Regions from separate parts of the Geovibrio sp. ADMFC3 genome, predicted to be linked through region 2. Evidence: predicted binding sites of a transcription regulator. Region 2 holds the regulator's gene; the other holds the start of a gene.
The links. The regulator HrcA, encoded in region 2, represses chaperone genes, less so after heat shock. The targets are predictions, from matches to a motif close to TNTTAGCACTCNNNNNNNNNGAGTGCTAANA.

Region 1: the regulator HrcA is predicted to act here: its motif matches at 7,115-7,145, upstream of groES (co-chaperone GroES).

What each region holds. Positions count from the first base shown of each region.
Region 1 covers NZ_BAAFZG010000002.1:1,988,835-2,004,646, reverse strand. Annotated here, with positions in the region: gene ACYRYY_RS09890 (GAF domain-containing sensor histidine kinase) at 1-798, shown strand, start outside; gene ACYRYY_RS09885 (DUF342 domain-containing protein) at 785-2,323, shown strand; gene uvrA (excinuclease ABC subunit UvrA) at 2,301-5,117, shown strand; gene ACYRYY_RS09875 (N-acetylmuramoyl-L-alanine amidase) at 5,122-6,951, shown strand; gene groES (co-chaperone GroES) at 7,189-7,479, shown strand; gene groL (chaperonin GroEL) at 7,502-9,145, shown strand; gene rhuM (RhuM family protein) at 9,337-10,317, shown strand; gene ACYRYY_RS09855 (hypothetical protein) at 10,573-11,172, shown strand; gene ACYRYY_RS09850 (DNA-3-methyladenine glycosylase) at 11,250-11,864, shown strand; gene ACYRYY_RS09845 (DsrE family protein) at 11,905-12,387, shown strand; gene ACYRYY_RS09840 (ferritin) at 12,420-12,938, opposite strand; gene ACYRYY_RS09835 (glycoside hydrolase family 57 protein) at 12,955-14,529, opposite strand; gene ACYRYY_RS09830 (DUF4912 domain-containing protein) at 14,529-15,260, opposite strand; gene ACYRYY_RS09825 (glycogen synthase) at 15,257-15,812, opposite strand, start outside.
Region 2 covers NZ_BAAFZG010000002.1:1,758,262-1,774,073, reverse strand. Annotated here, with positions in the region: gene ACYRYY_RS08825 (hypothetical protein) at 1-152, opposite strand, end outside; gene argH (argininosuccinate lyase) at 139-1,521, opposite strand; gene dnaJ (molecular chaperone DnaJ) at 1,712-2,833, opposite strand; gene dnaK (molecular chaperone DnaK) at 2,910-4,829, opposite strand; gene grpE (nucleotide exchange factor GrpE) at 4,851-5,393, opposite strand; gene hrcA (heat-inducible transcriptional repressor HrcA) at 5,419-6,447, opposite strand; gene lpxC (UDP-3-O-acyl-N-acetylglucosamine deacetylase) at 6,790-7,692, opposite strand; gene dnaB (replicative DNA helicase) at 7,824-9,167, opposite strand; gene rplI (50S ribosomal protein L9) at 9,157-9,600, opposite strand; gene ACYRYY_RS08780 (regulatory protein RecX) at 9,581-10,093, opposite strand; gene ACYRYY_RS08775 (type IV pilus twitching motility protein PilT) at 10,038-11,174, opposite strand; gene recA (recombinase RecA) at 11,279-12,292, opposite strand; gene ACYRYY_RS08765 (CinA family nicotinamide mononucleotide deamidase-related protein) at 12,319-13,545, opposite strand; gene ACYRYY_RS08760 (phosphatidylglycerophosphatase A family protein) at 13,530-13,991, opposite strand; gene hisA (1-(5-phosphoribosyl)-5-[(5-phosphoribosylamino)methylideneamino]imidazole-4-carboxamide isomerase) at 14,036-14,764, opposite strand; gene hisH (imidazole glycerol phosphate synthase subunit HisH) at 14,758-15,387, opposite strand; gene hisB (imidazoleglycerol-phosphate dehydratase HisB) at 15,380-15,812, opposite strand, start outside.

The DNA of each region.
Region 1 (15,812 bases), 230 kb from region 2:
GTACTTAATCTCACAGATAAAGAGCATGACTATTTCACGGAAGATGATGTACGTATTGCCAGATACATAGCCTCCCAGTGCGCTCTGGGCATTGAGCGCTTCAACCTTGTGCGTGACATGCGTAAGAGCGAAAACCTGCGGGTTATCGGCATGCTGAACAGCTCCATAGCCCACGATATAAAAAATCTTCTTAACATTGTACAGAGCTACCTTGAACTTATAGATATAACAGAGCTGGACGGAGAGGTGGCGGACTACATAGAGTCCATTCATTCGGAAGTTAAGCGGATACACGGGCTCACCCTTGATCTGCTGGATTTCTCAAGGCAGAAAGTCTCAATTAACCTTGTCCGTTTCCATGTTTCGGATCTTTTCAAGGATCTGGGCAAACAGTTTAATGTTCTGACTAAGGACACCGATATCAAAGTCGTGTTTGTCAATGAGGACGACCCTGAACTGTGCCTTGACCGCGAGAAGATATTCCGCATGCTTTTCAATCTCATAGGCAATGCAGTGGACGCTCTGTGCGAGGAAGGGCTTGTCCGTGTAACGGCCAAAGCTTCCGGTGACTTTTGTGAATTTGACGTGTATGATAACGGACGAGGCATTCCTCAGGATACAATAAACAAAATATTCGACCCGTTTTTTACTTCGGGGAAAATAAAGGGAACAGGCTTGGGTCTGGCGATTGTAAAAATGATTGCAGAGGCTCACGCCGGCTTTATATGTGTTGATTCAAAACCGGATGAGTACACGGTTTTCAAGGTCAGGGTGCCGTTGCGATATGAACCTACTTAAAAACCACACACAAAAAAATGAGACTGAATTTAAATATCTGCTCTCACAGAAGTATGATCTGACCCCCGCCGATTACATCCTTTCACGGGAGGACGGGGTCATTGTCGCCAAAATCACGTCCCTTGAGTCCGCAGATTCCATTGTGGAAATCAGCGTTACTGATGACGGGCTGCGTGCATACATTTCACTGTATCCAGTGGTGAATGAAGGCGAAACGTACACTTTAGACCGCATAATGAGCGTCATTGCCGAGAACGGCATAAGCGTCAATATCAAAACAGAAATAATAAAGCAGGCTTACGAAATATATTCCGAAGGCGGAATAATAGAAAATATGCTGTTTGCTGAAGGAATTAAGCCTATCAACGGCTCGGATGCACAGGTTATGCTTAATTTCGATCCTGTCAACAGCCAGCCCCGCCTTCTTAAAAGCGGCCGTGTTGACTATAAAAATATCGACAACATACGCCTCACCCGCAAAGGGGATCTCCTGCTTACCAAACGCCCCTTCACAAACGGAGTCAAAGGACTCACTGTCAGAAACGAGGAAATACCGGCGGAAAAGGGTAAAGATGTCAAAATCGTTCTGGATGAAGGCATCACAACAGATGAGCATGAAAAGGAATATTACGCCACAGTTGACGGCTGCGTAACCTTCCATAACAACAAGCTCGGTGTAAGCCCCATATACAGCGTTCCCGGCAATGTGGACTACTCCACAGGAAACATCGTCTTCAACGGCGTTGTACACATCAGAGGCGATGTCCTCAGCGGTTTTTCAGTTAAAGCCGAAAAAGACATAATGGTTGAGGGCATAGTTCAGGACGGAACACTGGTGGCAGGCGGAAGCATAGTTATCAAAACCGGCATAAAAGGCGAAGTCAGCAATAATATAGTTGCTGCCGGAGACGTCACCGTTGGTTATGCAGAAAAAGGAAACATTTCCGCCAGAGGCAATGTGGAGATTCTGAAATACTCCTATAACACCAATATCAAGTCCGGCGGGTATATTCAGGCGACAGGCGCCCCCGGAATCATAGCAGGCGGCAAGGTCACTGCATTTTCCGAAATAAACATCAATCAGTCCGGCACAAAGGGGAACACAAACTTTCTTATGTGTGTGGGAACGAAGTATTACTTTGAAGATGAACTGAAAATTCTTCAGGACAACAAGGATAAATACATTCAGAATCTGGAAAAGATTGACGAATTTTTAAGTAAGCTAGATACTTCCAACAAGGAAATTTTAAAAAACCCCAAGGTGAAGCAGCTTCTCGTCCTGCGTAAGCAGGTCATGGATAATATGACGAAAACTGAAGAACAAATTCAGAAGCTCATAAAATCAGCCCATCACAGAAAGCCGAGGATAAAAATAAACGGTATAATGTTTGAAGGGCTGGATGTTCAGATTTTCAGAGAAAAAATAACCATGAGAGAAAAAATGCAGAAGGTTGTCTTCATCTATGATGAAAAATATGAAAGGATAATCTCGGTATCTCTGGATGACAAAACACAGTACGAATGACAATATAATCATTAAAGGCGCAAGACAGCACAACCTTAAAAACATCGATCTCGAAATCCCGAAAAATAAACTGGTGGTAATAACCGGAGTCTCCGGCTCCGGCAAGTCCACCCTTGCCTTCGACACCTTATACGCCGAAGGGCAAAGACGTTATGTGGAATCGCTCTCTGCTTATGCCCGCCAGTTCCTTGAGCTGATGGAAAAGCCTGATGTGGACTCCATTGACTACCTCTCCCCCGCAATAAGTATCGAACAGAAATCAATCAGCAAAAACCCCCGCTCAACTGTTGGAACAATTACGGAAATTTATGACTACATGCGTCTGCTGTATGCCCGTGTGGGCGATGTCCACTGCCCGTCCTGCGGCAAAAAGGTCGAGAGCTACTCCGTTCAGCAGATAGTAGACTTCATAACCTCCCACGCTGATGAATCAAGGATCGAGATTTACTCGCCCATAGTCAGAGGGAAAAAAGGGGAATATAAAAAAGTTTTTGAAAAACTCCTGAAGGACGGCTTTGTCCGTGCAATGGTTGACGGAGAACAGAGACGCCTTGAGGAAGAGATAGAGCTTGATAAAAAAATAAAGCATTCAATCAGCGTTTCCATAGACAGGCTCAAGCTTAAAGAAGGGCTGAACCGCAGACTGGCGGATTCTGTGGAGACTGCACTGAAACTCTCCGAAGGTCTGGCGGAGATAGATATAAACGGCGAAACACGCCTGTTTTCCGAAAAATTTGCCTGTCCTGAGTGTAATATCAGCATCGAAGAGATAGAACCCCGCAGTTTTTCATTCAATAACCCTTTCGGCGCATGTCCGGAGTGTGAGGGTCTGGGTGAAAAATCTGTTTTTGATATGGACGCTGTAGTCCCCGATCCCTCATTAAGCATAAGGGAAGGAGCCCTGAAACCGTGGGAACAGTTTGATAACTTCCATCATTACAATACACTGGTAGCCATATCGCAGCAGTTCGGCATAGATATGAACAAACCCTTCTCAAAGCTCACAGAGGAAGAGAAGGACATAATGCTCAACGGAGCAGAAACTCCCCTCAAGCTGGAAACTTTCAGAGGAGAAAAAAAGGTTCAGTACGAGAAAAAGTTTGACGGCGTAATCGGATGGCTCCGTGAAAAGCTTTACTCCGACAACATGCCGGACAGAGAAACCGCAAGAAAATTCATGTCCTCAATGGACTGCCCCGAATGTAAAGGAGCAAGGCTTAAACCAACCAGCCTTGCTGTTACGGTCGGCGGAAAAAACATATATGACACTTCCGAACTTAACATCACCGAAGCGCTGGACTTTTTCAATAATCTTTACTTTGAAGGCTTTAAAAAAGAGGTCGCAGATAAAATCAATGCTGAAATCAAGCGCCGCCTCAGCTTTCTGAAGGATGTGGGGCTTGAATATATCACGCTTTCCAGAAAATCATCCACCCTTTCCGGCGGCGAAGCGCAGAGGATAAGACTTGCCACCCAAATAGGCTCCGGACTCACAGGAGTTCTCTACGTTCTGGATGAGCCTTCAATCGGTCTGCACCAGCGTGATAACGACATGCTTATAGCAACCCTGAAGAATCTGCGGGATATAGGAAACTCTGTCCTCGTGGTGGAACATGATGAGGACACCATAGCCGCCTGTGACCATGTGATCGATATGGGGCCCGGCGCCGGACGAAAAGGCGGAAACATAGTTTTCAGCGGGAGACCGGAAGAGATACGCCACTGTGAAGAATCGCTTACAGGAGCATACCTCAGCGGTGTGAAGGAAATCGAAGTACCCAAACGTAAAAAGCTCGATAAAAAACGCTCACTTATCTTAAAAGGAGCAAAAGAGCATAACCTCAAAGGGATCGACCTTGAAATCCCTCTGGGACTTATGGTCTGCGTAACTGGTGTCAGCGGTTCAGGCAAATCAACACTGATAATGGACACTCTCTACCCTGCCCTGATGAAGCGTCTCCACGGAACAGGGATGCGAGGCGGCAGTTTCACTGAACTCAGCGGTGCTGAACTGATCGATAAGGTAATTGACATAGACCAGAGCCCGATCGGACGTACGCCCAGATCAAACCCCTCAACTTACACAGGCGTTCTTACTGATATACGAGAACTGTTTGCACAGACTCCTGATGCCAAAAAGCGGGGCTACAAAGCGGGAAGATTCAGCTTCAATGTCCGCTACGGACGCTGCGAAACCTGTCAGGGCGAGGGATATATCAAGATAGAGATGCACTTTCTCCCCGATATGTACGTCAAGTGCGATGTCTGCGGCGGAAAAAGATACAACCGTGATACGCTGGATATACGTTATAAAGATAAAAATATCTCCGATGTGCTTGATATGACAGTGAATCAGGGATTTGAGTTTTTTGAAAATGTGCCGAAATTAAGAAATAAGCTTGAAGTGCTTGTAAATGTCGGTCTCGGCTATATCAAACTGGGTCAGCCCGCCACAACCCTTTCCGGCGGTGAAGCCCAGAGAGTGAAACTCGCTAAGGAGCTTATGAAGCGCCCTACGGGAAAAACCATGTATATCTTTGATGAACCCACAACAGGGCTTCATTTTGATGACATAAACAAGCTGGTGAAGATTTTCAGAGCTTTGACCGAAAGCGGAAATACTGTTATCATCATCGAGCATAACCTTGATGTTATCAAGTGCGCCGACCATATAATAGACCTCGGACCCGAAGGCGGTGACGGGGGAGGAACAATAATTTTTAAAGGAACTCCCGAGAAATGCGCCGAATGTGCGGATTCATACACGGGAAGATACCTGAAAAGGAAACTGTAGCGTGATGAGAAAAATTGTCCTACTGATTTTAATTCTGCTTGCGGTGTTCGCCTCAGCATTCGCCGAAGAGCTGATAGACAAATACAACTCAGCAAAGAATGATCTTGCCTACATTGAAAAATCGTCCAAAGTCACGAGAAAGTCATACGAAAACGTAGCAGACAGGTTCTTTCAGATATATTCAGTACAGCCCACCGGAGCATTGGCAGATGACTCTCTCCACTACACAGCTCAAACATATTACAGAAGCTACAAACGCTTCGGCAGCAGAGACGACCTTCTCAAAACAATACGCCACCTGAACCTTCTGGCGGTTAACTACAGTACAAGGCTCGCATCCCTCGCCTACATACAGCTTGCGGACATCTACATAGCCAGCAAGGATTATCCGTCAGCACGCTTCACTCTTAATAAAATGCTGATAAAGTTCCCTAAATCCGAAGACACTCCTACAGCTAAGAAAAAACTGGAACAGATAAACGAATACATCGCAGCCGCAGAAAGAAAGGAGCGTGCCATCACTCCGCCGCCTTCTGTTACATCGGCACCTGCTGCACAGACAAGCACCAACATCCCTCCGGCAGTGCCTGAACTCAAACCTGATCCGGCGTCCGCTGCCAATGCACCCGACACGCCGCCCTCAAGCACAGACAGCCTTTATGCAGATGATGCCGTAAAAGAAAAAAGCGGTGAAACATATTACGGAGTAAAATCCGGCGACCAGACCGATAAAATTGTTAAAAGTATCCGTCACTTTGCCGCAAGCGACTACACAAGAGTGGTAATTGACCTGAATAAACCCACAGAGTTCATGAAACACTGGCTTAAGGCAAACCCGGAGTTCAACAAGCCGCCGAGGCTTTTCATCGACCTCAAAACCGATTCCATAGACACATCCATCCCGAAAGAGATTGATATAAAAGACGGTCTGCTCCGCTCTGTCCGCTGGGCTCCGAACCGTCCGGGGGTTACCCGCATAGTTCTGGACAGTGATAATGTCAAGGACTTCACTGTTTTTGCAATGAGCAACCCAGACAGAATAGTAATAGACGTCAGCAATCAGGACATAGACAGCAAACCGAAGGAAACACTTGCAACAGCGGAGAGAAATGTCACAAACGACCGTGATCTCTCCAAGGCTACGCTTGCATCAGTTTTCGGGCTTAAGATCCGCCGTATCGTTATAGATGCCGGACACGGCGGAAAAGACCCCGGCGCATCCTATTACGGGCTGAAAGAAAAAGACATAGTTCTGGACATAGCTCTGGAGCTTGAGAAGCTCTTCAAGCAGAATACTAATATTGAAGTACATCTCACAAGAAGGACGGATGTTTTCATTCCCCTTGAAGAAAGAACAGCCATAGCAAACAGGCTCAAGGCGGATATTTTCGTCTCCGTTCATGTTAACGCCAGCAGAAACAAAAACAGCAGCGGGCTTGAAACCTTCGTTCTTAACGTTACCAAGGATCAGACCGCCCTTGAGGTAGCTGCTGCGGAAAACATGGCAACAGAAAAATCCATGAGCGACCTTCAGGGCATCCTTAAAGATATAATGCTTAACTCCAAGCTGGAGGAATCGCTTCTACTCGCGGCAAAAGCGCAGGAATCACTGACACGCTCGGTTTACGGCACAGCAAACCACAGAAACAACAGGGGCGTCAAACAGGCTCCGTTCTATGTCCTTGTGGGTGCGAAAATGCCTTCGATACTTGTTGAAGCAGGCTTTGTTTCCAACAGAGAAGAGGCTAACCTTCTCAAAAGCACTGCTCACAGAAAAAAAATCGCCTACGGTATTTTTCAGGGGCTGCAAAATTACATAGAACTGCATAAATAACCGAAAAAGCCGGCGTTAATCCGTGCATCAGGCCGGATTAACGCATCAAGGCGTCACATGTACACAGCTGTGATTTTTGCCTGACCTCCATACCCATAATTCTATTCACTTTTTCCTTTATTTTTCTCTTGATTTTTTTGTGCTTGATCTATAAAAATAACACTGTTGGCACTCAACACACCAGAGTGCTAATAACTTAAAACAGGCAATTTAATAATAAAATAAAGGAGGAAGAAGATGGCACAGATTAAGCCGCTTCAGGACAGAGTTCTCGTTAAACGCTTCAAAAGCGAAGAGAAAACTGCCTCAGGAATCATCATTCCCGACAGTGCAAAGGAAAAACCCATGGAAGGCGAAGTTGTCGCTACAGGCCCCGGCAAATACCTTGACAACGGAAACAAGGTAGAACTCACTGTTAAAGCAGGAGACAAAGTTCTTTTCAGCAAATATGCCGGAACAGAAGTTAAACTCGGCGATGAAGAATACCTTATCATGCGTGAGGATGACATCCTCGGCATCCTTAACTAATCACACGGAGGGATAAATTACTATGGCTAAGAAAATTGTTTTCGGTGAAGAGGCAAGACGCGCCATCGGAAGAGGCGTAGACAAACTCGCAGACGCAGTTAAAGTCACTCTCGGACCCAAAGGAAGAAACGTTGTAATAGAAAAAAAATTCGGCTCACCCCTTGTTACTAAAGACGGTGTTTCCGTTGCAAAGGAAATCGAGCTTGAAGATCCTCTTGAAAACCTCGGCGCACAGATGGTAAAGGAAGTTGCTTCCAAAACTTCTGACATCGCAGGTGACGGTACAACAACAGCTACAGTTCTTGCTCAGGCTATCTACAGAGAAGGCATGAAAAACGTTGTGGCCGGCGCTAACCCTATGGAGCTCAAAAGAGGTCTTGATAAGGCGGTTACTGCTGTTATTGCTGAACTTAAGAAAATCTCCAAACCTATCGCTGATAAAAAAGAAATTGAGCAGGTCGGCACAATTTCCGCTAACAACGACAAAGAAATCGGCGGAATCATAGCAGAAGCTATGGAAAAAGTCGGCAAAGACGGCGTTATCACAATCGAAGAAAACAAATCAACTGACACAGTTCTTGATGTTGTTGAAGGTATGCAGTTCGATAGAGGCTACCTCTCTCCCTATTTCGTGACAAACCCTGAAAACATGGAAGCAGCTCTCGACAACCCCTACATCCTCATTTATGAGAAAAAAATCTCCAACATGAAGGAAATCCTTCCTGTTCTTGAGCAGCTTGCAAAACAGAATGCTCCTTTCCTTATCATCGCTGAAGATGTTGAAGGCGAAGCCCTTGCAACTCTCGTTGTAAACAAACTCCGCGGCACTCTTAACTGCTGCGCTGTTAAGGCTCCCGGCTTCGGCGACAGAAGAAAAGAAATGCTTAAAGATATCGCTGTTCTTACAGGCGGTCAGGTTATCAGCGAAGACCTCGGCATCAAGATCGATACTGTTACCCTTGATGACCTCGGACGTGCTAAAAAAATCGTTATCGACAAAGAGAACACAACTATAGTTGAAGGCGCAGGCAAAACTGAAGAAATTCAGGCTCGTGTCAACCAGATCAAAAAACAGGCTGAAGACACTACAAGCGACTACGACAGAGAAAAACTTCAGGAAAGACTTGCAAAACTTGTGGGCGGCGTAGCCGTTATCAAAGTGGGCGCAGCGACTGAAACTGAAATGAAAGAGAAAAAAGCCAGAGTTGAAGATGCTCTCAACGCTACAAAAGCAGCAGTTGAAGAAGGAATCGTCCCCGGAGGCGGTGTTGCCCTTATCAAAGCTCTCAAATCTGTTGAAGCTATGAACCTTGACGGTGACGAGCAGATCGGTGTGGAACTTGTAAGAAAAGCTCTTGAGTTCCCCTTAAGACAAATCGTTGCTAACGCAGGCTTCGAGCCCTCAATCATAGTAAACGAAATTAAAAACAACCCCAGCAACAACTACGGCTTCAACGCATACTCTGAAGAATACACAGATATGCTTGCTGACGGCGTTATCGACCCCACAAAGGTTACAAGAAGCGCACTTCAGAACGCTGCATCTGTTGCAAGCCTTATGCTTACTACTGAGGCTCTCATCACTGAGATCCCCGATAAAAAAGAACCCATGGGCGGCGGAATGCCTGACATGGGCGGAATGGGTGGAATGGGCGGCATGATGTAAGCATCTGCTTACCTTTTCACTAAATCTAAATACGCTTAAATAAAGCCCGTAAGCCATATGGTTTGCGGGCTTTTTGTTTGATATGTTTGTCAGTTAGTTTCATTCTTTTCAGCAAGTTGTGTAGCTTTATGGGTATAATAAGGCAGTGTCAGAGCTTCAGTCAGGTTTTGTGCAGGGAGAAAACAAAATACATGAAAAATAAAGTTGAGATTTATAAATCCGGTGATTCATCTGAAATCAGAGTGCAGTTTGATGATAATACCGTATGGCTCAACCAAGAACAGTTATCAGAACTGTTTGGACGAGACAGAACCGTTATCTCCCGCCACATCAAAAATATTTTCAACGAAGGTGAGTTAGATAAAAATGTGGTAAGTGCAGATTTTGCACATACCACTCAGCACGGAGCAATAGCAGGGAAAACACAATCAAAGAATGTTGAATACTATAATCTGGATGTCATTATTTCATTAGGTTATCGGGTAAAGTCGCAACAAGGTGTTCAATTTCGCCAATGGGCAACTGGGAGATTGCGAGATTATCTGGTGCAGGGGTATGCAATCAACGAACGGCGCTTAGCTCAGAAGGAACAGGAGGTTGAATATCTGAAAACCGGTATTCGTATTCTGGGCAGAGCAATAGAAGACAAAATGGACAATGATAATGAGAGACTTTTATCCATATTTGCCAAAGGGCTGACTCTTCTGGATGATTATGACCATGAAACGCTTGATTACAAAGGGAACACGGTAAAAGAAATTATTTATCCACAGGAAGATGACTACCGACAAGTGATCGGGGAAATGTATTCCGGTTTTGAGAGCGATGTATTTGCAAAAGCTAAGGATGATAGTTTTGCCAGCTCTATCGGTCAAATTGCCCAGACTTTTGACGGAGTGGATGTTTATCCATCAATGGAAGAGAAGGCGGCGAATCTGCTCTATTTTATTGTAAAGAATCATTCCTTTGTTGATGGCAATAAACGTATTGCAGCAGCATGCTTTGTTTACTTCCTGAGTATTAATAACGAGTTGCTCTCTGAAAACGGAGAGCAGATCATAAGTAATGAGGCGTTGGCTGCATTGACATTGTTTATAGCAACAAGTAAAGCTGATGAAGCAGACACAGTGAAGCGGCTGATTGTCAGTATTCTTAACCGAGCAAAGAAATGAAAAAGTGTTTCAGGAGTTAACAAATCTCCGGTTTGCGGACTTTTTGTTTGATATGTTTTTCAACGGACTGTATAATTTATTTTATAAAGCAAGTACAGTAAAATGGCTGACAACCAATATCTTTAATCATACAAAGAAATGAATGAAAACTAACGGTGCTTATTGTTAAGTGTGCTGGCTTTGAACTAAGTTCTAAACAAGTTTTTTAATGCTTGAAATTACTTAAACGGAAAATCAATGCAAAGGATAGCTGCAATGTTCAAATTCGAAATTTCTAAGATACTGAAAGAAGCTCAAATTAAATTTAATAAACATGTCGATGGTATAACAATCTCGTTTCCTTTTATTTCATTCTCATTAAAACCAACAGAAAGAGAAAAAATAGTAGCCAGAGAACTATTGATTCGCCTTTCAGACAAAAGAGTCTTAAGCTCAACAGAATGCTGTGATAATTGCATTGATAATTCTTTAACTTCATTGCAGGAAATTCGCAAGGTCTTAATTGATTCACAGGTTAAATTATCTGATTACTATGATGGTGGTTTATATCTATTAATAGAGCTTATAGCAGAGGGAGTTCGTCAATTTATCACTTATGAAGAATATTTAAGAACAAAAATGAAAGAGGATGTTATCCATAGAGAAAATTATAGATCTCCGCATATTCAAGAGCAATACTTTAGTATTTTAGAACAGCTTCGAACTCACATTCGTAGTTGCCTGACACAGATTGCCAATATTGCTGATATGGAAACACCTAAAACAGAAAGCTATTTAAAAGCAGACAATAAGTGGCTACTTTCAATATATAAAAAACCAGAAAATTTCAAAACTAATAAAGGCATGATAAAGTAAACTTAACCACAAAAAGCCTCCTGTCCTCTCAAAAGGCGGGGCTTTTTTTCTTTCGCTGATTCCGCTATTATTATCCCATGAAAAAGCTTGAAGCATCGTTCTTTGACCGCACCCCTTGCGAGGTTGCCCGTGATCTTCTGGGCAAGGTGATATTCCGCCTTTATGACAGTGTGTGGCTCAAGGCGCAGATAATAGAGACAGAAAGCTACTACCTGCATGAAAAAGGAAGCCACGCTTCCCTTGGCTACACAGAAAAACGCAAGGCGCTGTTTATGCCCGCCGGAACAATATACATGTATTACGCCAGAGGCGTAGACTCCCTGAACATGAGCTGCCACGGGGAAGGGAACGCTGTGCTTATAAAATCCGGCTACCCTTACGGAAATGAAGAAGCCATGCTCCGGATGATGAAGCACCTCAACCCATATAAGAGTGACGGGCGTGAAAGGGAAACAGAGAAGCTATGCAGCGGGCAAACCCTTCTCTGTAGATCGCTTGGGCTGAAAGTTCCACAATATGACGCCAAAACATTTGACGACAGCCTGTTCATGGCAGATATGGGTTATGTCCCTGAAAAAATAATTCAGACAACCCGCCTCGGCATACCGAAAGGACGTGACGAGCATCTGCTGTACAGATATATTGATGAAAAATATATGAATTTCTGTACAAAACCGGTCAGGAATACTTAAAATACGGTATAATTTTACAAAAAACTTCAGCGGTGAGAAAATGAAAAAATTTCTGGCTTCGGTTCTTCTGCTGCTTATGTTTGCGGCGGCAGCAATTGCCGATGAAATTCCATCTGAACCACTGGCAGGACTAAGCACAGTCAAAGCGGTAATCGATCTGAATCAGGGTAAGGCAAACCTTCTGGATCTCCGCCTTGTATCCATCAGAAAAACCTATGAAACCCTCAAAAGCGCAGGTATTAAACCCATTTTTATTGTCGTTGTACGGGGCGACGCTTCCGCTTTTATGACTGAGACAGATAAATATATCAGCGCTATGGACACAGGGCTGAAAAAGATAATGCACAAAAGGGTGCATGAGCTTATGGATATGGGAATCCGCTTTCAGCAGTGCGGGCTTTCACTATCAAATATGAAGGTAGACAGGGCAGACGTTCTGCATGACATAGAGATTGTTAAAAACGGATACGTGAGCCTCATAGCCTACCAGAACAAAGGCTATGCTCTCATACCTATGGATTAAAAAAAGCCTCCCGCTAGGGGAGGCTTTGAAGTTTATTGAGCTGTGGTATCTGCGGGCGGGGTGAAAACTCTTGCGGCAAGCTCAGTATCAAGCAGGAAGATGCCGTTTCCGTTACCCTGAACAAGCTTGAGTTTGTCGATAATCTGGTTGACGGAAGCTTCCTCTTCAACCTGCTCGGTCACAAACCACTGGAGGAAAGCGTTTGTTCCGTGATCTCTTTCATCAAGAGCGAGATCCACAAGCTTATATATTCTTTTAGTAACCTCCCTCTCGTGTTCAAGAGTTTCTTCAAATATTGAGAGAAGCGTGTCGTAATCTTTTTTCGGTTTTTTAACAGCTTCAAGCTCGACTTCAGAACTCTGATCAAGTATGAAGTTATAAAACTTCATAGCGTGCATCATTTCTTCCTGATACTGAACATAAAACCAGTTTGCAAAGCCTTTAAGCCCTTTGCTCTCGCAGTGTGCGCTCATGGCGAGATACACATAAGCGGAATACATCTCAAAATTAAGCTGTTCGTTTAGTGCTTTTTCCATCTTCTTGGAAATCATGGTTTCCTCCGTTTTTTCAGGAATATACCCTGAAATCTATTTCGGGAAATATACTGTTTTTTGTTTCCAGCTTCATCAGAAAATCGTAGTCAAAGTCTCTGTTGTCCACCAGTTCTCTGAGCCGGAGAAAATTATGTATATGTTCCTTAGTTCTTCTTACCGAATACTCTGTGGCTGTTTCTGTTGTCATGAGGAAAGCCCAGTCGCTGCTCTGCGCCAGAAAAAGCTCTCTCGCCATCTGGTTAAGGGCACGGTTGAGGAAGTCTTCCTTTGTGCCGCTGTGCAGACGGGCAAGGCTCACCATCGCATCCGCCATAAAATGCAGGTGACGGTAAATCCACTCATTACCGTTGTTCAGCCATACGTCATAATAGCCTTTATCGCCCCATGAAGAGGGGTTCACCTCAACCATCTGATTGGTCGGAAATTCAGCGAGATATTCCATAGGGGTCACTGCTGTTATCTCCGGATTTTTATCTATCTCACGGAAAACATTTGCGAGGAAATCAGGTCCCTCAAACCACCAGTGCCCGAAAAGCTCTGCATCATAAGGTGAAACCACAAGCGGTTTCCTGTCCATGAGCCCGTTGAGCTCCTTAATCTGCTTTTCTCTCTCCGCAGCAAAATGTGCGGCGTGCTCTGCCGTTTTGCTTTTTGCCGCTTCAGGATCGTATATCTCTTTATATTCACTGTTTCCGGTGATTTTATGATACTTCATCCCCGTGAAAACTCTTGTTCCGTCGGGGCTTATGTACGGAGCTATATATTCTGAATCAAGATCATAGCCTATGTCACGGTAAAAATCCCTGTAGCATGTATCCCCCGGATAGCCTTCCTTGCTGCTCCACACCTGCTTTGAGGAGTAATAGTCACGCCCGAAGGCTGCGACACCGTTTGAGGTGTAAACGGGAGCATACACACCGTAGCGGGGTCTGGGCTTGGAATAGAGAACTCCATGTGTATCAACGAAGAAATAACGTATTCCGTAATCTGCAAGCACCTTTTCAAGCCCTGCATAATAAGCGCATTCCGGCAGCCATATTCCTTTGGGCGGCGTGCCGAATTTCTTCTCATGGCTTTTCACGGCAAGCTCAATCTGCGCCCTTACAGCATTATCACCATTCATCAGCGGCAGAAAACCGTGGGTAAACCCGCAGGTGATTATTTCGAGGCTGCCCTTATTCATGAAGTATTTATAGCCGTTGAGAACATTCCTGCCCAGAAAACCGTGATAAAACTCTTTAAGACGCTCAAAACGTTCAAGATACATCCAGGCAACACGGTTCTGCGCACGATCGCCGGATGTTCTTTCTTTCTCTTTATTTGCAAGCTCAATTAGCCTGTCCAGATATTTTTCAAACCTCTGCATAAGCATGCCGTCTGAAAGCATATCAGCAAGAGGAGGAGTCACGGAGACTGTAACACGGAAAGGAACTCCTTCCTCCTCAAGCTTTTTCATGTTCATCAGAAGAGGCAGATAAGTTTCGCTTATCGCCTCGTAAAGCCAGTGTTCTTCCAGAAAGTAGTCAAATTCAGGATGCTTCACAAAGGGAAGGTGCGAGTGAAGAACCAACATCCAGCAGCCGGACATTATCTACCCTCTCTTTTAGCTGTCATGCCGGAGGAAGAGGCGTTTGTTTCAAGAAAACGCATTACCTCCTGAAATATACGGACGCTTCCCGGAACGGCGGAATCAAGCTCGTTCACACCGGAAAGGCGGTATATATCCTCAATTTTTTCCCCTACTGTCATCCATGTTTCCTCATCAATCATTTCGCTTATTTTATCAGACGGCATACGTACTTTCCGTGAATGAGCCACGGCAAAATAGTTGCCTTTATTATCCATGAGCCCTATTTCAGCCCAGATCAGCCTGTCCGGCACATAGAGATCGAAAAACCAGTTGCCGTATCTGCCCACACGGACACTGGCAAGCTCCTCTCCTGAGTCTGTTTCATTTCCGCCGAAGACCTTCAGCACAAACGAAATCTCAGGGCTCTCATGCTGAACCTTAAATCGGTTTACAGTGTTGTCCGCCACTTCCCAGTACACGTATTCTTTACGTGGGTTGACGGGAAGCAGAACCGCCGTATCTATCTGATACCTGTCGGGTATGGGATATTCCGGAGGGCTTATTTTTTCCGGCAGAACAGGGGAAGGATGAACCTTGTGCTGCTCCGTGCTGGAATGTGTCTTATTATCGGACATAGCCTTATCAAGAGCTTGTTCAAGCTCTTCCTTGGTCATTTTGGACCTGTTTGCCAAATTAAGCTCCACAGCAAGCCTGTAAAGCTCTTTCTTAGTCATTTCAGAGAGATTCATGTTCCTCCTCCGTCCGGTGACTGGTAAATTTCGAGGTACTGTGCCGCTGCTCTCTCCCATGAAAAATCAGCGCAACATGAGGATTCCATAACCTTCTGCGTTAAATCGCCCGTGCTGTACAGCCTGATAGCTTCATCAACCTTGTTCAAAAGTTCCACTACTGTATATTCATTCATAACCAGTGCGCACCCGTTATCCGTGAAGCACTTAACCGTATCCTCGGTTCCGCCTGAAGGGTTTACCAGAGGCACGGCTCCGTACCGTGTTCCTATGAGATGAGAAGAGCCGAAAGGTTCATAAACCGAAGGCGCCAGTATAAAATCCGCTGCGGCGAACAGTCTGTGCGCCAGTGCATGATCATACTTGGTGTGGATAAAAAAATTGCCGAAACTGTCAGCAAGTTTTTTGATAATCCGCACGTATGATTTGTCGCCGTGACCGAGGATGAAGAAATCAGCCTCTTTCTGCGCCAGATCCGCAGCAGCATCAAGCACAAGCTCCAATCCCTTTCTGTTGCTCATTCTGCCTATCATAACAAAAAGAGGCCTGTCA
Region 2 (15,812 bases):
ATAACCACGCCCTGATCATTGTTGAAAATACGCAGATTTTCACCCGGAGCCGGAACAGCTTCAGTGAGTACGACAGGGTCGGTCTTTTTGCCGCAGCCGGTAAACAGAGCCACCACGGCAGCAAAAGTCAGGAGATATTTATAAAACCTCATCCAGAAACTTCCTTGCGCTATCTATCTGCGCTTTAACGGATTCACCCGCTGTGCCGCCTTTCGCCTTTCTGCTGCCGACAGACGCTTCGGGTGTGATATATGAATATATATCATTATCTATCTTTTCGGAAAAGGATTTAAGCTCATCTATGGTCAGTTCGCTTATATCGATCCTTTTATCCAATGCAAATGCCACCGCAGAGCCCACAACATGATGAGCCTCCCTGAACGGCATGCCCTTACGCACAAGGTAATCCGCAAGGTCTGTGGCTGTGGAGAAGCCCAGCTTGGCCGCCTTTGTCATCTTTTCGGCGTTGATGCCCATCTTTTCTATCATCGGGATAAAGATACGCAGTGATGCCTTTATTGTATCCACAGAGTCAAAGAGCGGCTCCTTGTCCTCCTGCATATCTTTGTTATATGCCAGAGGAAGCCCCTTCATGGTGGTGAGCAGGCTTATCAGATTACCGTATATACGCCCAGTTTTGCCCCTTATAAGCTCAGGCATGTCAGGGTTTTTCTTCTGGGGCATAATGCTGCTGCCTGTGCAGAAGTCATCGCTTAAGTCTATGAATGCGAACTCCGATGTGGAGAAAATTATCAGCTCTTCCGAAAATCTGGAAAGGTGCATCTGGCATATTGCTGATGCGGAAAGAAATTCAAGGGCAAAGTCACGGTCGCTTACAGAATCAAGGCTGTTTTCAGTCGGAGCTGCGAAGCCGAGCTTTTCCGCTGTCATATCACGGTTTATAGGAAATGTTGTTCCGGCAAGAGCGCCTGAACCCAGCGGAGAAAAATTCATTCTCTCCATGCTGTCTTTCATTCTGCCGTAATCACGGCGGAACATCTGCACATAAGCCATGAGCCAGTGAGAAACAAGAATAGGCTGCGCAGTCTGCAAATGAGTATAGCCGGGCATAAGAACGCCCATGTGCTTCTCCGCTTTATCAGTCAGAGTCTTCACAAGCTCCGCCAGATAACCGGAAATAACCTCAATCTCCTCACGGAGATACATACGTATATCCACAGCGACCTGATCGTTCCTGCTGCGTGCCGTGTGAAGCTTGCCGCCCACAGCACCTACGATCTCCGTCATGCGCTTCTCAACCGCCATGTGGATGTCCTCATCCTCTGTGCGGAAAACGAAATTGCCCGCCTCAATCTCCCCAAGCACGGTGAGAAGACCCTTACTGATCGTCTCCGCCTCTTCCGCTGTCAGAATACCGCAGGATGCAAGCATCTCAGCATGGGCAATACTGCCCCGGATATCATGACGGTACAGACGCTTATCAAAATGGATCGAAGCATTGAACTCATCCACAAGCTGATCGTTTTTTACCTTGAGCCTTGCCGCACTGAGTTTGGACATATTTAGTACCTCACTGCTAATTCTTTGCGAAGCAGTTTAAAAATTTTTGAAAGGATTTAGGGAAAGCTTTTTACAAAAAGTTTCCCTTTTAATACCTGTACATGACTAATAGAAAGAAATTATGAGAAACCCTTTTTTAATGGAAAAAAACAGTTTCTCAAACTCTTCCCAAAAAACCAAACTGCAATATCTATGCGAAGAAATCCTTTATTTTATCAAATAGTGACCTGTCGGTTTTGTAGGTGTCGTCGTTGGAGTCGGCCTCAAATTTTGCCAGCAGGTCTTTCTGTTTTTTAGTGAGCTTGGTGGGAATGATCACTTTAAGCTCTATGTGCTGGTTGCCCACGCCGTAACCCTGCACATCCGCAATTCCTTTGCCTTTAAGGGTTATGACATCACCGGGCTGTGAGCCGGGCTTGATCTTTATTTCCTCTTTTCCCTCAAGGGTGGGAATCTCAAGGGTTTTTCCAAGCATTGCATCCACAGCAGATACAGGAAGTTCCAGATAAATATCTCTGCCGTCACGGCGGAAGAATTTATGCTCCTTCACTGATACGGCAATGTAAAGATCTCCTGCGGGCCCGCCGTGGCGTCCGTGGTTTCCTTCGCCGCCTATGCGGATTGTCATACCGTCTTCTATACCTGCGGGAACTTTTACACTGAGTTTTTTATGGATGCGTTTTGCACCCTCGCCTTTGCACTCTTTGCAGACATTTTTGATAACCTTGCCTGTTCCGCCGCATGATGAGCATGTGGTGGTAATGGCGAAAAGCCCCTGTCTGTTCTGGATTACTCCGGTTCCCCTGCATGTGGCGCAGGTTTCGATACCGCCGTCTTCCGCTCCTGTTCCGCCGCAGCGGGTACATTCCACGATTCGGGGTACGCTTACTTCTATATCACAGCCGAAAACGGCCTGCTCAAATTCTATTTCATGACGGATTTTTATATCACCGCCTCTGGTAGGGCGGCTTTTTTTGCGTGATCTTCCGGCAGAGCCGAAGAAATCACCGAACACATCCCCAAAGAACTCCTCAAATATTGTCTCCGCACCTGCTCCGCTGAATCCGCCGGAACCGCCGCCAAAGCCGTTATTATCGAAAACACGTCCGTACTGATCAAACTGCGCTCTCTTTTCCGGATCGCTCAAAACTTCGTATGCTTCTGAAAGTTCTCTGAATTTGTCTTCGGCTTCCTTATTGCCGGGATTGCGGTCGGGATGGTATTCCATCGCCAGTTTGCGGTAGGCTTTTTTGATTTCTGCTTCTGTGGCGTTTTTATTTACGCCCAGAATCTCATAGTAATCTCTGCTCAATTATTTATCCCCGTAAATTGGCTTTTATTTAGGAAGGAAGTTAAGGGGAGTCCGCACGGACTCCCCTGACATAATATTATTTTTTATCTTCTTTTACTTCTTCAAAGTCGGCGTCCACTACGTTTTCATCTTTGGCGGAAGCTGAAGGCTCTTCAGCCTGCTGAGCGCCGGCATCATTCTGAGCATTCTGCTGCTGTGCAGAGTTGTAGATAACCTCTGCAAGCTTGTGAGAAGCTTCTGTGAGCTTTTCCACAGCCGCTTTGATAGCGTCCATGTCTTCTCCGCCCTGAACCGCTTTGAGTTCTTCCTTGGCGGATTCTATGTTCTTTTTAGTCTCTTCGTCAAGCTTATCCCCGTGTTCTTCGAGGGATTTTTCAGTGCTGTAGACAAGTGTGTCTGCCTGATTGCGGATCTCTACGAGATCTTTTTTCTTTTTATCAGCATCGGCATTGAGTTCAGCATCTTTCACCATACGATCGATTTCATCATCTGAAAGACCGCTGCTGGGAGTGATTCTGATTGACTGCTCTTTACCTGTTCCCTGATCCTTGGCTGCAACATTGAGGATACCGTTTGCATCAAGGTCAAACGTAACTTCGATCTGCGGAAGCCCTCTGGGAGCTGAAGGAATGCCCACGAGGTCGAAACGCCCGATGGACTTGTTATCCGCAGCCATTTCACGTTCACCCTGAAATACGCTGATGGTAACTGATGTCTGGTTATCAGCAGCGGTTGTGAACACCTGGCTTTTCCTTGTGGGGATCGTGGTGTTTCTGGGGATGATTTTTGTCATCACTCCGCCGAGGGTTTCTATACCGAGTGAAAGTGGTGTTACATCAAGAAGAAGAACATCCTTCACATCGCCTTTAAGAACCGCACCCTGGATAGCTGCGCCTATTGCAACAACCTCATCGGGGTTGATACCTTTGTGGGGTTCTTTGCCGAAGAATGCCTTAACCTTCTGCTGAACAAGGGGCATCCTTGTCATACCGCCCACGAGGATAACCTCATCAATTTCAGAAGCCTTAAGACCGGCATCTGCAAGGGCTTTGCGGCAGGGCTCAAGGGAGTTGTCCACAAGATCCATAACCAGAGACTCAAGCTTGCTTCTGTTCATCTTAACCACAAGGTGTTTGGGACCTGTCTGATCTGCTGTGATGAACGGAAGGTTTATTTCTGTTTCTGTTGAGCTTGAAAGCTCGTGTTTAGCTTTTTCAGCGGCTTCTTTAAGCCTCTGGAGAGCCATTTTATCATTTTTAAGGTCTAAGCCGTTATCCTTTTTGAACTGGTCAATGAGGAACTCAACTATGCGCATATCGAAGTCATCACCGCCGAGGAATGTATCGCCGTTGGTTGATTTAACCTCGAAAACACCGTCGCCGAGTTCAAGGATAGACACATCAAACGTACCGCCGCCAAGGTCATAAACAGCGATTTTTTCATCGTGTTTTTTATCAAGACCGTAGGCAAGTGCAGCAGCCGTGGGTTCGTTGATTATACGGAGAACGTTAAGCCCTGCGATTTTGCCGGCATCCTTGGTTGCCTGACGCTGAGCATCGTTAAAGTAAGCGGGAACTGTGATTACCGCATCCGTAACTGTTTCGCCGAGATAGTCTTCCGCTGTTTTTTTAAGTTTCTGAAGTATCATCGCAGAGATTTCAGGCGGAGCAAACTTTTTGTCCTTCACCTGAACCCATGCGTCATTATTGTCTGAGGGAACTATTTTGTAAGGAAGAACATCCTTTGCTTTTGCAACCTGAGGAGCGTCTACCTTGCGTCCGATAAGTCTTTTAATGCTGAAAACTGTGTTTTCGGGGTTTGTGATGGCCTGTCTTTTAGCAAGCAGCCCCACAAGTCTGTCTGAATCTGTAAACGCAACAACAGAGGGAGTTGTGTTCATTCCTTCGGCGTTGGCGATTACTTTCGGCTGACCGCCTTCCATAATGGCTACGACTGAGTTTGTCGTACCGAGGTCTATACCGATTACTTTGCTCATAAATGCCTCCTGATATATCTTTTACTTTTTATTTACTTTGACTTTGGCAGGGCGTATCACTCTTCCGTTGAGGGTGTAGCCGTTCTGAAGAACCATAGTTACGCAGTTGTTGCCGTATTCATCTGTGTTATCCAGCATCAGCGCCTCATGGAAAACCGGGTCAAACTCTGTGCCTATTTCCAGCTCAATTTTCTCAAGCCCGTTTTTGGCAAGTGTTTCCACCATCTGCTTCTGCGTGAGCTCGATACCCTGTTTCAGAGGGTTGTTTTCCTCTGTGTGAGCGAGTGCCATCTCCAGATTGTCAAGAACAGGGAGAAGGCTTTCCAGTATCTTTGTTCCGGCATACTTGATTCTTTCCTCTGCCTCTTTTGCCATGCGCTTACGGAAATTATCCGCATCTGCAACGGCTCGGAGAGCATCACTTTTTGCATCTTCAGCCTGTTTTTTGAGGGTTTCGTTCTCTTCCTTCAGAAGTTCAAGCTCAGTTTTCTCCGTAACGGATGTTTCCTCCGTACAGGATTCAGCTTCCTGTTCATCCAAAGTTTTTTTCTCGTCCGAATTCATTTATATCCTCATTGTCATTATTTACTTATTCAGAAAGTCTGTTGAGCATTTTGGTGATGATTTCAGATGTACAGTCCACAATGGAAACAACCTTGGGGTAGCTCATTCTTTTAGGACCGATTATCCCCAGACTGCCCACTACATTGCCGCTTCTGGAGTAGGTTGTGGATACAAGACCAAGCTCGTTGATCTCCTCCTTCCCTATTTCAGAGCCCACAAAGATCTGCACTCCGCTTTCTGTCATACACTTTTCAACAATCTCATTAATAAAGTGCTTTTCCTCAAAAATTCTGTATATCTCTTTTATCTTCTGCACATCTCTGAATTCCGGCATATCAAGAACATTTGATGTTCCTTCCAGATATATTTCATGCCCGAAATTTTCCACGGCAAAAACCCTCTCACCGAGGGAGTATGCTTTTTCAAAAAGTCTGTCGAGATGTTCTTTCCTGTCCTTCATCTCATTCAGGATATGAGATTTTATCTCGCCAAGTGATTTGTCTGAAAAATGGTCGTTAAGGTAGTTGCTCACCCTTGTGAGTTCTGATTTATCAACAGGTTTCTCCATTTCCAGCATAAAGTTATGCACTATGCCGGATTTGGTAACAATAACAGCAAGGATCGTGTATGGGTTGAACTGCAGGAACTCTATATGCTTCAGGTGCATAGTATTCAGCTTGGGCGCCACTACAAAACCCACTGAATTAGTGAGGGAGCCCATCTTACGGCTGAAATGCTGTAAAAAGCTGTTGACGCTGGTGGTTTGGCAGCCTTCCTGAAGTGAGGAGATTATGTCATTGTCCGGTGAGCCGAAAACCACCAGCTTGTCTATATAATAGCGATACCCGTTGTCGGAAGGGACACGCCCGGCGGAAGTATGCGGCTGGGTGAGATAACCCTTCTCTTCAAGATCGCTCATTATGTTGCGTATGGATGCGGCACTAAGCTGCAGGGGTCCGCTCTTGGAGATATAGCGGGAGCCCACAGGTTCGCTGGTCTTTATATACTCTTCAACGATTATCCTTAGTACCGATTCTTCCCTTTCGTTCAGCATCTCTGATTTTTACCTGTCTTATCAATGTTTGCCCTGTGATTGTTAGCACTCAATGTCAAAGAGTGCTAAATAAAGAATATGACTTGAGCCTTTTACTGTCAAGCAGTTTTTTAACCTATAAGCATAAGGGATTTAAGGTGTAGAAAAAATCAGATTTCCTGTAGTCCTGAAAGCGCCGGTGAATGTAAAAATTTTGAAGTTTGCTGTCTTTATATGTATTCGTAAGGAAGCAAGTCTTAAGGTGAGAAATCCGCCTTTCAAAGCGAAACAGGCAGGATATAAGGTATCAGAGAGAGATTTCCCCCGAAAGCAGCCGGTTATAAGCTGCTTTCGGGTAATCTCTTAAATCCCCTGTGGTTTCAGCTCAAGCAGCGAACTGAATGCCGGCATATCCGGCTGTTCTATAATGGAATAGCAGTTAGTAGATTCAAGCAGTGTTCTTGCAAAAATATTATTGAGCATGTGCCCTGACTTATACGCCCTGACATGTCCGTAAAACCTGTAGCCTATCAGAGATATGTCTCCGAGAAGATCAAGGATTTTATGGCGAACGAACTCATCGTTATATCTGAGCCCTTCAGGGTTCAGGATTCCGCTGCCGTCAACAACGACTGCGTTCTCAAGGCTTCCGCCTTTTGCGAGCCCCATAGCATGAAGGGCATCAACATCTTTCTTGAAACCGAAAGTTCTTGCTCTGGCTACATCTTCAATGAAGCCTCCGTCTGAGAAATTGAAGTACGCCTTCTGTTCCTGCACGAAGTTGTCATCAAATGATATGCCGAAGGTCACTTTAAAAAAGCGTGAGGGGATAAGCTCTATCCACTTGTCGCCTTTTTCTATGATGATTCTTTTCTTAAACTTAAGATATTTTCTTTTTATATTAAGCTCTTTTATTCCGGCTTCTCTTATCATTTCAACAAAGGGATAAGCACTGCCGTCGAGAATCGGCACTTCTGTTCCGTAGACATCCACGAGAGCGTTGTCAACACCGAGTCCGTAAAGTGCGCCCATGAGATGTTCGATAGTAGATATGCTTCCTTTGCCGCAGTTGATGCTTGTGGCAAGCTGAGTGGAGGTCACAGTATAGGGACTTGCTTTTGTATATGCAGAACCTGATATGTCCGCACGGCGAAACATTATGCCTGTATCAGTATATGAGGGGTTTACAACCACCTGAATTGTTTCTCCGGAATGAAGTCCTATGCCGTCAAATTTAATTGTATTATTGAGTGTAGTTTGAAACATTTTGTGTGTCCTCCAACAACATGGTTATTATAAGCAATAACCATGCCATTTGAAAGATCCCCTGATTTCAAGGGGTTTGAGATCAAATCCTGTACACAATGTACAACAGATCCGAAAAAATGTATGATTTTTTATACATATCCCTGAACTATATCTCTGAACTTCATGTACTCACCGATAAATTCAAGGCTTACAGTTCCGGTTGAACCGTTTCTGTGTTTTGCTATTATCACTTCGGTTATGCCTGTTTTCTTTTCCTTGTTGTAAAAGTCATCTCTGTAAAGAAATACAATGATATCCGCATCCTGCTCTATTGCTCCTGATTCACGAAGGTCGGAGATAAGCGGGCGTTTGTCTATCCTGCTTTCCACTCCCCTGTTAAGCTGTGAAAGGGCAATAATCGGAATATCCATCTCCTTGGCAAGCGCTTTAAGCGATCTGGAAATATCAGCAATCTGCTGTTCCCTGCTTTCTGTTTTGTTTGAACCCATAAGCTGAAGGTAGTCGATTATAACAAGGTCAAGCCCGTTTTCTCTTTTCAGTCTGCGGCACTTGGCACGGAGTTCCATTGCAGTGATCGCCGGAGTATCATCCAGATAAAGCCCAAGCTCGCTCAGCTCACCCGCAGCCGCAGTAAGCCTTGACCATTCCTCAAAGCTGAACTTACCGGAACGGAGTTTGTTTGAGTTTACCCCCGCCTCGCCTGAAAGAAGACGCTGAACAAGCTGCTGCGCTGACATTTCCAATGAAAAGAATGCAACATTGAACTTCTCTTTTCCTTCTCTGACTGACTTGGAACTGTTGAGCGCAACGTTAAGGGTGAAAGCTGTCTTACCCATACCCGGACGCCCGGCTATGATTATGAGATCCGAACGCTGAAAACCGTTTGTCATCTGATCCAGATCCATGAATCCTGAAGGAATACCTGTGGTATCCTCCTTACGGTGATAAAGCTTTTCAAGCACCTCAAAGGTGCGGTGCATATGCTCGCCTATGGGCAGAACATCTGCCTTAAGCTTCTGCTCCGCAAGGGAGAATATCTTCTTCTCCGCCGCCTCCACAACCTCAGCCACATCATCTGTGCGGGTGTAGCAGTCCTCCGTCATCTCAACGGCTACGCCTATAAGCTGGCGCAGGGTGGACTTATCTTTAACTATGTTCCCGTAATATTCCGCATTGGCGGAGTTGGGTATGATCTCCACAAGGGACGAGATGTATTCCACCCCGCCGGCTCGGGGAAGCTCGTTTCTGTCATTGGCGTAATTTGCCAGAGATATGATGTCAACAGGCTTTCCGCTTTCATGGAGTTTATAGATTACAGAGTATAGATACTGATGGATCGGGGAATAGAAATCCCCCGCCGTAAGCATGTGCAGAACTTTGTCCGCCGCTTTGTCATCTATCAGCAGAGAGGCAAGAACCGCCTGCTCCGCATCAAGACTGTGCGGCGGAACACGCTTTATCTCATTCGCCATGAACCTCAACCTTTATCTCGGATTTAATGTCCATGTATATGTTTACCTTAACAGTGTGTATGCCTGTATCCTTGATGGGGTCATGGAGGTCTATATCACGCTTATCAACCTCAAGACCTTCCGCCTTGAGAGCTTCGGCTATATCTGCTGATGTTATTGCGCCGTAAAGCTTACCTGTTTCTCCGGCTTTTTTGCTCATTTTTATGCCGACCTTTTTCAGCCTGTCCGCAAGCGCTCTGGCTTCGTCCTTTCTCTTCTGTTCCTTTGCGGCTTCGTTTGCTTTCTGCTGTTCAAGCTTATTAAGGTTAGCCTCTGTAGCTTCCACAGCAATATTCTGTTTAAAGAGGAAGTTCTTAGCGTAGCCGTCCTTTGCTTCTTTTATGTCGCCTTTCTTCGCAACACCCTTGACGTCTTTAAGAAATATCACTTTCATTCATCAACCTCTCTAAATATTTTTCAGCTTCATATATGTCAAAACCACGCCCCAGCATGTATCTCATACACTTGGAACGGACAGATATTTTATCCTCATCACCCGTTTTTGCAAGATACTTTTTCAGGACATTTCCCATAAGGTCTTCCATGTCTATATCCCGCTTTTCCGCCACGGACAGAACATAGCCTCTGTTTACATCCACGCCTTTTTCACGGAGTTTCCTTATAACAGCATAGACCCCGAAACCGGACAGAAGTTTGGAAACAACAAAATTTTCGGCATAACGCAGATCATCGATATAGCCCAGTTCTTTCAGGCGGTTAAGGGTTTCATCAGCCTCCTCACGGCTGAATCTTGAAATAAGCTTCTCCCGCATGGTGTACTCGGAATAGTCACGCATGGAAAGAATTCTGAAGGCGTAATCAAGGGGAGATCTATTCCTCTTCTTCTTTATTGAGCATTCCTCCGAGCTTCCACTCGTTTTCCTCATTATCGCTGGATGATGATATACCCCGCATTTTGAGTGCGAAGTCATCCGGCTTTTTCGCCCACTTCATAGCCTCTTCAAAGGTGACATTCCCCGAACGTACATGGTCAATGAGTGACTGGTCAAAGCTCTGTGAGCCGTAGACAGAACGCCCCTGCTCTATGAAGTCGGTTATCTGGCGGGTTTTCATTTTATCCACAATACATTCCCTGATTGTGGCATTTGACACCATTACCTCAATGGCGGCGACACGACCTGTGCCGTCCGATGTGGGAACAAGCCTCTGGGAGATTACCGCTTTTATTATGCCCGCAAGCTGTATTCTTATCTGTTCCTGCTGATGGGGCGGGAACACAGAAATTATTCGGTTTATGGTCTCAGGCGCATCAAGGGTGTGCAGAGTGGACATAACAAGGTGTCCTGTTTCTGCTGCGTGCATGGCAGTTTCTATGGTTTCCAGATCACGCATTTCACCCACGAGGATAACATCGGGATCCTGACGGAGAGCCCTTTTCAGAGCTTCGGAGAATGAGTTGGTATCCGCTCCTACCTCTCTTTGAGCTATGATGCTGTTTTTATCAACGTGCATAAACTCTATGGGGTCTTCCACAGTGATTACATTCACGTATTTATGGGTATTGATATAATCGATCATCGCAGCCAGCGTGGTAGATTTACCGCTGCCGGTGATACCCGTAACAAGCACAAGACCTCTGTTCTCCAGAGAAATTGTCTTAATAACTTCAGGCAGATGGAGTTTTTCAATGTCGGGAATTTCTATGGGTATTGCCCTGAAAACCATGCTGATTACGCCCCTCTGAAGAAACGCATTCACCCTGAAACGCCCCACCTTCGGTACGGCATAGGCAAAGTCTGCCTCTTTTCCTTCTTTAAAGCGGTTCTTGGCACTTTGAGGCATTACGTCAGTGGCTATTTTCAGTGTGTCTTCCGCAGTGAGTTTCGGAAGTCCCTGAATGGATTCAAGCTTTCCGTGCAGTCTCACTGTGGGCGGTCTGCCGACTTTAAGGTGGAGGTCTGACGCTCCCATCGCAACAGTTCTCTGGAGAATAGTATTAATATCCACGGTTGACCTCCATTTGATAACAAAAAAACCTACATCCTGTAGTTTTTTTGTACACGCTCACGGGCAGATAAACTGCCCTTAGTGCGGAAAGTGTTATCTGAATTTTACCCTTCTTCTTTTTCAGGAGCAACGGCGATTCCGTAATGTGTTCTGACCTTGGAGTCTATCTCCTTAGCCATTTCAGCGTTGGCAGTCAGGAACGCTCTTGCATTCTCCTTACCCTGTCCCAGCTTAGTGTCTCCGTAGCTGAACCATGCGCCTGCCTTGTTGATTATATCAAGCTTGGCACCGAGATCGATCAGCACGCCGATTCTCGAAACGCCTTCACCGTAGAGTATATCAAACTCCGCAACCTTGAATGGGGGAGCAACTTTGTTTTTAACGATTTTTGCACTGCCCTGATTGCCGACCTGCTCGTCCTTTTCCTTCAATGCAGTGCTTTTCTTAATCTCCATACGGATTGAAGCGTAGAATTTAAGAGCATTACCGCCTGTAGTTGTTTCAGGGTTGCCGTAAACAACGCCGATTTTGGAGCGTGTCTGGTTGATGAATATAAGTGATGTCTTTGACTTGTTAACTATACCTGCAAGCTTTCTGAGAGCCTGACTCATAAGCCTTGCCTGAAGACCCATGTGCGAATCGCCCATTTCGCCTTCTATCTCTGCTCTGGGAGTAAGTGCCGCAACTGAATCCACAACGATTATATCGATTGCGCCGGAACGAACCAAAGTCTCGCATATCTCAAGTGCCGCCTCGCCGCTGTCAGGCTGGCTGACAATAAGGTTGTCAGTGTCAACGCCAATCGCTTTGGCATACACAGGGTCAAGGGCATGTTCAGCATCTATAAACGCTGCTATGCCGCCCGCTTTCTGCGCTTCTGCTATTGTGTGCAGGGCTATTGTGGTTTTACCTGATGATTCGCTTCCGTATATCTCGATGATTCTTCCTCTGGGGATACCACCGACTCCGAGCGCTATATCTATGGAAAGAACGCCTGTGGAGATAACCGGAAGTTTCTCCACCGCACGGTCGCCGAGGCGCATGACCGCACCCTTGCCGAAATCTTTCTCTATCTTGCCCATGGCAAGGTCTAAGGCTTTCCTTTTCTCTGCATCCATTATTTACTCCTTATATAATCTGAAATTTATTTCAATAAGTCTATCAGCCATGCGAAGGCTGTTTTCACTGTGCGCTCCCTGACGGCAGGTCTGTCACCGTTAAAACCGTAGCCTTTGACTTCGGTTTTTCCGTTTACATTCACCGCTATGAACACTGTGCCCACTGGTTTTTCGTCAGTGCCTCCGTCGGGTCCGGCTATGCCTGTTACTGCGGCTGCGCAGTCCGTTCCGAGGAGCTTTTTTGCCCCTTCTGCCATCGCAGCAGCACATTCGGCACTCACAGCGCCGTGAGATTCTATGACATCAGCGGGAACGCCTAAGACATTCGTTTTCACATCATTGGAATACGACACAACCGACCCGCTGAAAACAGCGGAGCTTCCTGACACGGATGTGATCTCCGCACCCATCATTCCCCCTGTGCAGCTTTCAGCAAAGCCGATGCTGTATCCTTTTTCCTTAAGCATACGTACAAGGCGCACAGGGAATGTTTCATCGCCGTAGCCTATGAAGTTATTCTCGAATGGTTTTCTGACTGCTTCTGCGAATCTGTGTACCGCAGCCTCATCAAAACCCCGCACTTTAACGAGAATGTCACCTTTGCCGACATTAATTATGCACTCTATGCCTTCGGGTATGCCAAACTCACGGATCACGTCATCCACTTCGGATTCCGGCTTGCCGGCTATGCGCAGATCCCTGATGAAACGTTCTCTCAGCGGGAAAAGCTCATGCAGCCAAGGCAGCACCTGTTCCTCAAACATTGGTTTCATCTCAAAAGGGATGCCCGGCATTGATATTATTCTTGAATTGCCGCATGGAACTGAAAAGCCGAAAGCTGTGCCCATCCGGTTAAAGAATGTTTTGCATCCGTCCGGCAGTTTAGCCTGATGGTAATGGTTTTCCTTTAACTGTATGCCGAATTTGAGGAGCCGTTTTCTGATATGCTCAAGCTGTTCCTCGTTCAGAGTGTAATCTCTGCCGGAAACACGGCTTACCACCTCAGCGGTGAGATCATCAAATGTCGGTCCCAGACCTCCGGTTGTTATGATAAGGTCATATTTTTCAGCAGCTTCAACAAAAAGCTCCGCCATCCTGTCCATATTGTCAGGTATAAGGCGGGTGTCTTCAACGTTTATACCATGCTTTACAAGGTGGGAGCCTATCCATGCGGAGTTTGTATCAACTATGCTCCCCTCAAGGAGTTCGCTCCCTATGGCAAATACCGCTGCCGTAACTACATTGCCAGCCACAAGAGCCCCTTGAGTACAAGCAGTGCGCCTATGGAGTACACTGCCGCTCCGAGATCATCCAGCATAACGCCAATTCCGCCGCCGAACTCCTCAAGCCTTTTTATGGGGTAAGGTTTCACAATATCAAATACGCGAAACAGCAGAAACGCCCAGAAAAGGTTATTCAGCGAGTTTTGGAAAAACAGCATGATAAAATAATAAGCGGCTATCTCATCTATAACAACCTCAGGAGCGTCCTGCTCCCCTGTTGTTCTTTCATGATATTCGGATGCGAGAATACCCACTCCGAAAAGCAGAATACAGAAGATGATCTGAGCCGTAAGAGAGAACCAGCCTGTTAAGATAACAAGACCGACACCCGCAAGTGTGCCCGCCGTACCGGGGGCATAGGGGCTTTTGCCCGAATAGAAACCTGTTGCCAGAAAATAGAGAATGTTGTGGATCATACCCTTAATTTACTCCGTAAACCAATCAGGACATGCCTGAGTAATTACCCCGCAGTGATGATGGCGGCGGCTTCTTTTAAATCTATTGTCCCTTCATAAAAGGCTTTCCCTGCTATTGTGCCTTTTATGTTCGGGTGGTTAAGCTCACAAAGAGCCTTAACATCACTTATATCCTTCAGCCCGCCGGAGGCTATCACGCCCCATGGGCTCTTGTCCGCAAGGGCTGCTGTGGCTTCAATATTCAGCCCCTGAAGCATTCCGTCACGGCTGATGTCAGTATATATAACGCTTTCGATGCTGTAGCCTGCATAGGTTTTCAGCACATCTTCAGCCTTAGTTTCGCTGGTTTCATACCAGCCTTCTGTGGCGACATACCCATCCTTGGCGTCTACTCCAAGTATAATCCTGTCCGGATAAGTTTCGGCAGCTTTTTTCACAAATTCCGGATCTTTTATCACAACAGTTCCGAGTATGGCGTATTTCACGCCGATGTCAAAATAAGCTTTAATCCTGTCCATATTGCGGATTCCGCCGCCGACCTCTATCTCCATATCCGCTTCACGTATGATGCGTTTTATGGTGTCAAAGTTGGTCATCTCCCCTTTTTTGGCTCCGTCCAGATCCACAATGTGAAGCCTGTTTATACCCAGCTCACGGAACTGAACAGCCGCCTCCGCAGGGTCGTTAAAATATATTTTATAATCGTCCATATCGCCCTGACGAAGCCTTACAGCCTTGCCGCCAAGAAGATCTATAGCCGGAATTATCAGCATTTCCACTCCCCGAAGTTTTTCAGCAGCTTAAGACCTGTGGTCTGTGATTTTTCAGGGTGAAACTGCGTGGCAAATACATTATCTCTCGCAGCAGCGGCGGTGAAGTTCACTCCGTATTCGCACTCTGCGGCAACAACTGCCCTGTCTTCCGACTGCACATAATACGAATGCACAAAGTAAACCATGTCACCGTCATTTATCCCTTTCAGTACAGGGTGATCCTTCTGCGTTATATTAAGGCTGTTCCAGCCCATATGGGGAATTTTCATCCCTTTTTTAACTATTTCATCGGGAAACTTTTTTACTGAGCCCCTGAATACTCCGAGTCCCTCATGCTCACCGAACTCAAAGCTCTTTTCAAAAAGCATCTGCATGCCCACGCATATGCCGAAAAACGGTTTTCCGGAGCTTATAACATCAAGCACTGTTTCTTTAAGCTCTGCCTTTTCAAGTCCGCTGACACAGTCTCCGAATGCTCCCACACCGGGGAGAACGACTTTGTGTGCTGATTTTATAACAGAGGCATCGGATGTAACCACAGCATCGTAACCGAGGCTTTCAAATGCCTTCTGTACACTGCGGAGATTCCCTGCCTCGTAATCTATAACTGCTATCTTACTCACTCAGCGTTCCCTTAGTGGACATTATCCTGTCTGACTCTATGACAACCGCATCTTTTATTGATCTCGCAACCGCTTTAAAGATTCCTTCAATGATATGGTGGGTATTACGCCCGAATCTTTTTATGATGTGCAGGTTCACCGCTGATCTGTCGGCAAATGCCTTGAAAAACTCTTCCACAAGCTCCGTCTCAAAGTTCCCCACACGCACAGCCTGAATATCCGCCGCATAGTTCAGGTATGTTCTTCCGCTGAAGTCTATGGCGCATTCTATAAGGGTTTCATCCATAGGCAGGAGAAAGAAGCCGTAGCGTCTGATCCCTCTTTTGTCTCCCAGAGCCTTCTTAAAAGCGTCTCCGAGGCAGATCCCGATGTCCTCAACTGTGTGGTGATCATCCACAATAGTGTCGCCCTTGGCTATGATCTCA